DNA from 3 places in the Streptomyces sp. NPDC046881 genome. Region 1 is predicted to be linked to each of the others. Evidence: riboswitches for the same ligand, from Rfam matches in the RefSeq annotation. Region 1 holds a riboswitch; each other region holds the start of a gene.
What was found. A riboswitch is a leader RNA that binds a small molecule or an ion and turns the genes downstream of it on or off. The one in region 1 is predicted to bind cobalamin.
Positions count from the first base shown of each region.

Region 2: linked by a shared signal. The riboswitch ahead of ABZ923_RS29120 (ribonucleoside-diphosphate reductase subunit alpha) and the one ahead of ABZ923_RS32925 (CbtB-domain containing protein) in region 1 are both predicted to bind cobalamin.
Region 3: linked by a shared signal. The riboswitch ahead of ABZ923_RS09420 (cobalamin biosynthesis protein) and the one ahead of ABZ923_RS32925 (CbtB-domain containing protein) in region 1 are both predicted to bind cobalamin.

Region 1 covers NZ_JBEYXJ010000101.1:25,358-27,610, forward strand. Annotated here, with positions in the region: gene ABZ923_RS32920 (CbtA family protein) at 1-642, opposite strand, end outside; gene ABZ923_RS32925 (CbtB-domain containing protein) at 665-886, opposite strand; cobalamin riboswitch at 923-1,064, opposite strand; gene ABZ923_RS32930 ((2Fe-2S) ferredoxin domain-containing protein) at 1,166-1,543, opposite strand; cobalamin riboswitch at 1,604-1,726, opposite strand; gene ABZ923_RS32935 (superoxide dismutase) at 1,840-2,253, opposite strand, start outside.
Region 2 covers NZ_JBEYXJ010000077.1:37,904-40,156, reverse strand. Annotated here, with positions in the region: gene ABZ923_RS29120 (ribonucleoside-diphosphate reductase subunit alpha) at 1-1,248, opposite strand, end outside; cobalamin riboswitch at 1,375-1,509, opposite strand; gene ABZ923_RS29115 (ATP-binding protein) at 1,659-2,253, shown strand, end outside.
Region 3 covers NZ_JBEYXJ010000013.1:44,367-46,619, reverse strand. Annotated here, with positions in the region: gene ABZ923_RS09430 (inorganic phosphate transporter) at 1-791, shown strand, start outside; gene ABZ923_RS09425 (hypothetical protein) at 823-1,050, shown strand; cobalamin riboswitch at 1,181-1,323, shown strand; gene ABZ923_RS09420 (cobalamin biosynthesis protein) at 1,424-2,253, shown strand, end outside.

The sequences.
Region 1 (2,253 bases):
CTGGATGGCCAGCGCGGACAGCCGGAACCGCCACAGCAGGGTGGCCGGGAAGTCCCGCGGCACCTCGTTGACGGCCGGCAGGAACGCGTAGGCCAAGCCGACGGCGACGGCGAACGCGGCCACCGCGGCCACGGTCGCCCACCAGGTGCCCAGGGCGGGCGCCAGGCGTCGGCCGAGGAGGGTGGCGGCGACCGCCAGGAGGACGCCGAGCAGCATCATCAGGAAGTACAGGCCGGTCCGCTTGCCGATGGTGCCGGGGTCGCCGACCGACGGCGGGTTGGCCGGGTACTTCAGGAACGGCACGACGTACACGGTGAGCAGCGCGCAGCCGGACAGCAGCAGCGCCGTGGCGCGCGGACCGATCCGGCCGACCCGGCCGAGCGCGAAGCAGAAGGCGAGCGCGGCGATGCCGCCGAAGGCGACCCCGTAGACGAGGACGCCGGTGGCGAGGCCCGCGGTGGACTGGAGGGAGCGGGAGACGACTTCCGTCCCGTGCTCGTGGGAGTGGGCGTCCTCGAAGCCGATCGCCTTGTCGACGCTCGGCTCACCGAGGAAGTAGGCCGCGATCAGGGCGAGCACGCCGGCCGCGAGGCCGGCGAGCATGCCCCGTACGAGGAGGTTCCGTACGGTTGCGGAATTCATGGGCGGGCGGTGTCCCCTCGCGTCAGTGGCAGGGGAAACCGAGCAGATGGCGGGCGTCGTGCACCCACTCGTGGACGTCCGTGCCGTTGAGCACGGAGGTGGCGCCCTGCTCGGCGCCGACGAAGTAGAGCAGGACCAGCATCAGGATGCCGAAGAAGACCGCCCAGGGAGCTATCGCCTTCAGCGGCAGCTTCGCGGGGACGGCGGGAGTGGTGGCGGTCGGCTGGGCGACGGTCTGCGCCATGGCAGAACCTCCTCTGGGAATTCGCGTCCCATCTCGGTGGTGCACAGGACGACGGCCCCGGGTCTGACTCACGGGCACCCTCGCGGGGCCCGCACACAGTGGCGCGACCGTGCCGGACTCTCACCGGCTTCCGTTATGCCGTCGTCGATTTCGGACAGACCGTACCGCGGGATCGGAGCCCCGCCAAGACCGCCTCCGACCGGCGTGATCTTCCTCTCGTGCCGGGTGAACGGCCGTGTGCCCGGTGGGTCGGCGGTGGCGCGATCCGACCGGTCCGGCTCAGGGCTCCGCGCGCCGGCGCGGTGGGGTGAAGGCGTACAGGTCGAGGATGTCGGGCCGGGGAGCCACGCCCGGGCCACCGGCGCGCACCCAGGCGACGATGTCCTCGGTCGCGTCGGGGTCGTTGACCAGCCCGAGCCAGACCGGTCGCGCGCCGGCGGCCCGGCCTGCGGTGGAGGGTTGTACGACGATGACGTTGGCCTGGTCGCACACGTCGAGGCAGTCGGAGACGCGCACGGGCATCTCCGCCCGCAACCGCGCGGTCTGCGCCGCGTGATCGCCCGTCACCTTGGGGCTGCCGCAGCAGCAGTCCCGGCACACGACGACCCGGCACGGCACCGGTCCGCCCGCTGTCTTTTCCGTCGGCCTGTCGGGCATACCGCGCCGCTCCCCTCCCGGGGAGATCCGCCCCGGTGTCGCATGAGGAGGCGACCGCGTGAGTCTCCTGGCTCCCGGGTCGTCGCTCGTCCCGCCTTCCCACCCCGTCGGGGGCGGTGGCCTGCCGGAACTCGCTCACCGGTCACAGTGGCGGGACCGCGCCGGATTCGCACCGGCTTCCTCGGACCGCCGTCGCCTTGTGTCGCCGGTCATCATGTCATCACCGGTGGCGGCCCGTCACCCGGCCGCCGTGCGGCGGGTCTCCCGCGCGCGGTACGCCCGCGGGAGACCCCTCGTCACGGGGCGAGCAGCAGCACGTCCGTGCGGGACTTGGCCGCCTCGAAACGACGGGCGACGTCCTGCCAGTTGACGACCTGCCACATCGCCTCGACGAAGTCCACCTTCTGGTTCCTGTACTGCAGGTAGAAGGCGTGCTCCCAGGCGTCGAAGACCAGGAGCGGGGTGGAGCCCTGGCCGACGTTGCCCTGGTGGTCGTAGACCTGCTCCACGATCAGGCGGCCGCTCAGCGGCTCGTGGGCGAGCACGCCCCAGCCCGAACCCTGCGTGGTGGCCGCGGCCTTGGACAGCTGGGTCCTGAAGGCGGCGAAGGAGCCGAAGGACTCCTTGATCGCCTCGGCCAGCTCGCCCACGCCGTCGGCGGCCAGGGGCTCGCCGCCGCCGTCCTTCGGACCGGTCATGTTCTGCCAGTA
Region 2 (2,253 bases), on a different contig from region 1:
GCGGTTGGCGGCGTCCTTGAAGGTCATCCAGCCGTTGCCGGTCTGCGCCAGGGTGCGCATCATCCGGCCGTACAGCTCCCGTGCGGGCAGCGTCTTCCTGGCCAGTTCGGCGGCCTCGGCCTTGCGGTAGGCGGCGTCGAACTCCTCGCCCCACAGGTCGACCAGCTCGGGGACGTCGGCGGGGGAGAACAGCGACCACTGCTCGTCGGCGTTGACCCGGCGCATGAACTCGTCCGGGATCCAGTGCGCGAGGTTGAGGTTGTGGGTGCGGCGGGCGTCCTCGCCGGTGTTGTCGCGCAGCTCCAGGAACTCCTCGATGTCGGAGTGCCAGGTCTCCAGGTAGACCGCGGCGGCGCCCTTGCGCCGGCCGCCCTGGTTCACCGCGGCGACGGAGGCGTCCAGGGTCTTCAGGAACGGCACGATGCCGTTGGAGTGCCCGTTCGTGCCCCGGATCAGCGAACCCCGCGAGCGGATGCGCGAGTAGGACAGGCCGATGCCACCGGCGTGCTTCGACAGCCGGGCCACCTGGTGGTAGCGGTCGTAGATGGAGTCCAGCTCGTCCAGCGGCGAGTCCAGCAGGTAGCAGGACGACATCTGCGGGTGGCGCGTACCGGAGTTGAACAGGGTGGGGGAGGACGGCAGGTAGTCCAGGCGGCTCATCAGGCCGTACAGCGCCGCGACTTCGTCCACCGAGCGGGTCGTGTCGTCCTCGGCGAGGCCGCTCGCCACGCGCAGCATGAAGTGCTGGGGCGTCTCGACGACCTTGCGGGTGATCGGGTGGCGCAGCAGGTAGCGGCTGTGGAGGGTGCGCAGGCCGAAGTAGCCGAAGCGGTCGTCGGCGGAGGCGTCGACCAGCGCGTCGAGCCGCTCGGCGTGCAGACGCGCGAACTCGGCGGTGCGGTCGGCGACCAGGCCCTCGCGGTGGCCGACCGCGATGGACTCGGTGAAGGACGTGACGCCCTGCGAGGCGGCCTCGGCCCGGATGGTGAGCGTCAGCAGCCGGGCGGCCAGCTTCGAGTACGCGGGGTCCTCGGAGATCAGGCCGGCGGCCGCCTCCGTGGCCAGCTCACGCAGCTCCGCCTCGTCGGCCCGCGCGGACCGGCCGCGCAGCGCGGCGGCGGCGATCCGGCCCGGGTCGGCGTCGGGCAGGTCGGCGGTCAGCTCGGTCAGGGTCCGCAGCAGTGCGGTACCGGGACCGTCGGTCTCCAGCTCGCTGACTGAAGCCGGGTCGGCTGGCGCGATGGTCACGTGGGGCTCTCCCTCGCTCGGCACGGGGGCCCGGCGGAGGGCAGGGGGCAGCCACGAGCGCGCACGGCGTCGCGTCCACCGGCCCACTCCACGAGGCCCGGACGTTTCAGAACCCACCCGGACCGGACGTCCGGGTGTGCTGCCGACAGGTCCTCGGACTCAACAGGCGTGCGGGAACACGCAGGTACACCGTTGCGGGACAGTTCCGGACTCGCACCGGATTCCCCTGCGGCGACAGCGATCACGAGCATACATCTAGTGCCGGGTTCCCGTGGCACCCCCAGATGTTGTGCCGGTCCGGTGTCGGAGGCCGTTTGCCGGGTTGCGGGGCGGACGGTGCGTGTTTCCATGGAAGTAGGTGCCCGCGGGGTCCTCCGTGCCGAGAGCCGGTCTCGGAAGGAGAACGCACCATGACGAGGATCGTCCGTCACCCGCCGGGCAAACAGCGCCCCCGCAACGCGCCGATGGCGACGCTGTACCCCCGGCGGGTGTGGCGCCGGGTCAGGGGTTCCTTCCTGGCCTACTGGCACTATCTGACCATCAGGCTGGAGGCCCGGCACGACACCACCCGTCCCCGGAAGTGGCGTAGATGGGCCTCGTACACCAACACCCTCCGGGTCGTCTGGGCCGGTGCCGCGCTCGCCGTCCTCGCGTGGGTCGCGGAGGGCGTGTACATCCTGGTCTCGCACCACACGACGGAGTTCGAGAAGTGGCGGAAGGCGAACCAGGACAACCAGGGCGGATTCGACGTCATCCTCCGCTTCGTCGGTCCGGTCCTCACCGCCTCGATCGCCGCCGCCCTCTTCCTGTTCTTCTGGTACTGGTGGACGAAGCGGCGCTACCTCGTGAAGGCGCGCAGGCATCCCCGCAAGCTGGTGCCCACCGCCGGACCCGACATCGCCGAGATCGTGGGCCGCGAGGAGATCGCCCGGGTCATCGCCCAGCGGCTGCGGCAGCGTGAGACCCGCAGGCCGTACCTGCTCGTCGGGGGCGTCGGCACGGGCA
Region 3 (2,253 bases), on a different contig from region 1:
CCACCCGGTTCTCCTACGGCATCGGCGGCACCGCGGACGGCGAGGCGACCCGCAAGGGCTACCGCGTCGGCCAGATCGCCTCCGCCGGCCTGGTCTCCCTGGCCCACGGCACCAACGACGCCCAGAAGACGATGGGCATCATCACCCTCGCCCTGGTGGCCGGCGGCTCGCTCGCCCCCGGCTCCAACCCTCCCACCTGGGTGATCCTCTCCGCCGGCCTGGCCATCGCGCTCGGCACCTACATCGGCGGCTGGCGCATCATCCGCACCATGGGCAAGGGCCTGACCGACCTGGAGCCGCGCCAGGGCTTCGCCGCGCAGACCAGCGCCGCGACCGCCATCCTGGCCTCCTCGCACCTCGGCTTCTCCCTCTCCACCACGCACGTCGTCTCCGGCTCGGTGATGGGCGCGGGTCTGGGCCGCAAGGGCGGCGTGGTCCGCTGGTCCACCGCGACCCGCATGTTCGTCGCCTGGGCGCTGACCCTGCCGGCCGCCGCGCTGGTCGGCGCGGGTGCCGAGGCCGTCACCGGCCTGGGTGACTGGGGCACCGCCGTCGTCGCCGTCTTCCTCGTCGCCGCGAGCGCCGCGATCTGGAAGATCTCCCGCCGCGAGGTCGTCGACCACACCAACGTGGTCGAGGAGAGCGACGAGCCGGCCGGTGTGGTCACCACCGCCATCGCCGCCGTGATCCCGCCGCCCACCGCCGCGGTCGCCGCCGAGCTGGACCTCGCGTTCCCGCAGCAGAACACCGCCCCCGCCGAACCGGCCAGCCCGCCGGCCGCCGCGGTCTGACCCCGAGCACCCGGTTACCGAAGGAAGCACTATGAAGATCGACTGGGCAGCCCTGGGCTCCGTGTTCGGCGTCAGCCTCGTGGTCACGGTGGGCCTGGTGGCCCTGTTCACCCTCGGCATCGCGGGCCTGAACCGCCGTGAGAAGGCCGTGGCGCAGGGCGGTTCCGCCGGCCTCGCCGTCACCGGCGCCTACCTCTGCTTCGCGGCGTGCGCGGCGGCGGTGGCGTACGGCATCAACCTGATCGTGGCCAAGGCCTGACCGATCATCCGAGAGGCTCCCCTTCCCGTGTCGGGCAGGGGAGCCTCTGCCGTTGTCCCATCAGGCCCGCACGCCCCGCGGTGTGGGGATCGGCACACTCTCCCCTCGCAGGTCAAAGGCAGGTTGACGGCCGTTCCGGGCACGTGGTGGACTGCCCAGGCCATGTACGGCGGCAGGAGAGGAAGCCGGTGCGAATCCGGCGCGGTCCCGCCACTGTCACCGGGGAATGAACCCCGGGAGCCAGGAACTCTCACCGCCGATTCACGTCGAACCAGGGCGCGGACACCCTGAGTGAGGACACATATCGCCATGCTCGGCTGCCGATCGAGGACCCGTACCAGGCCCGTTCCTGTTCCCACGGCCGGCTGAGCCGATGGGTGCCGATCGCACATACGCGTACGGCGCCGCCGCCGGCGTCCTCGGGGACCTGCTTCTCGGCGATCCGCGCCGCGGACATCCCGTCGCCGTGTTCGGCCGGGCGGCGGGCGCCGCGGAAGGCGCGTTGTGGCACGACCACCGCGGCTGGGGCGCCCTGCACACCGCCGTGTGCGCCGGCGGCGCCGTCGCACTCGGCGCACTGGCCGCGCGTACCGTACGCCCCTCCCGTACCGCCTCCGTCGCGCTGACCGCCGCCGCCACCTGGGCCGTCGTGGGCGGCACCTCGCTCGCCCGGGAGGCCCGCACGATCGGGCGCGCCCTGGAGTCGGGGGACGTCGAGGCGGCCCGGGCGCGGCTGCCCCACCTGTGCGGCCGGGACCCGCAGGCGCTGGACGCCGACGGCATCGCCCGGGCCGTGGTCGAGTCGGTCGCCGAGAACACCTCCGACGCGGTCGTCGGCGCCCTCGTGTGGGGTGCGGTGGCCGGGGTTCCGGGGCTGCTCGGGTTCCGGGCGGTCAACACCCTGGACGCGATGGTGGGTCACCGGTCGCCCCGCTTCCGGCGCTTCGGCTGGGCCGCCGCCCGCCTCGACGACGTCGCCGGCTGGCCGGGGGCCCGGCTGACCGCCGTGCTCGCCGCCGCGGCCGGACCGGATCCGCGCGGTGCCCTGCGCGCCTGGAAGGCCGACGCGCACCGGCACCCGAGCCCCAACGCCGGGCCTGTGGAGGCCTCCTTCGCCGGTGCCCTCGGCGTCCGCCTGGGCGGGACGCTCTCCTACGGCGGCCGGGTCGAGCACCGCCCGGTGCTCAACGGTGCCACCGGACG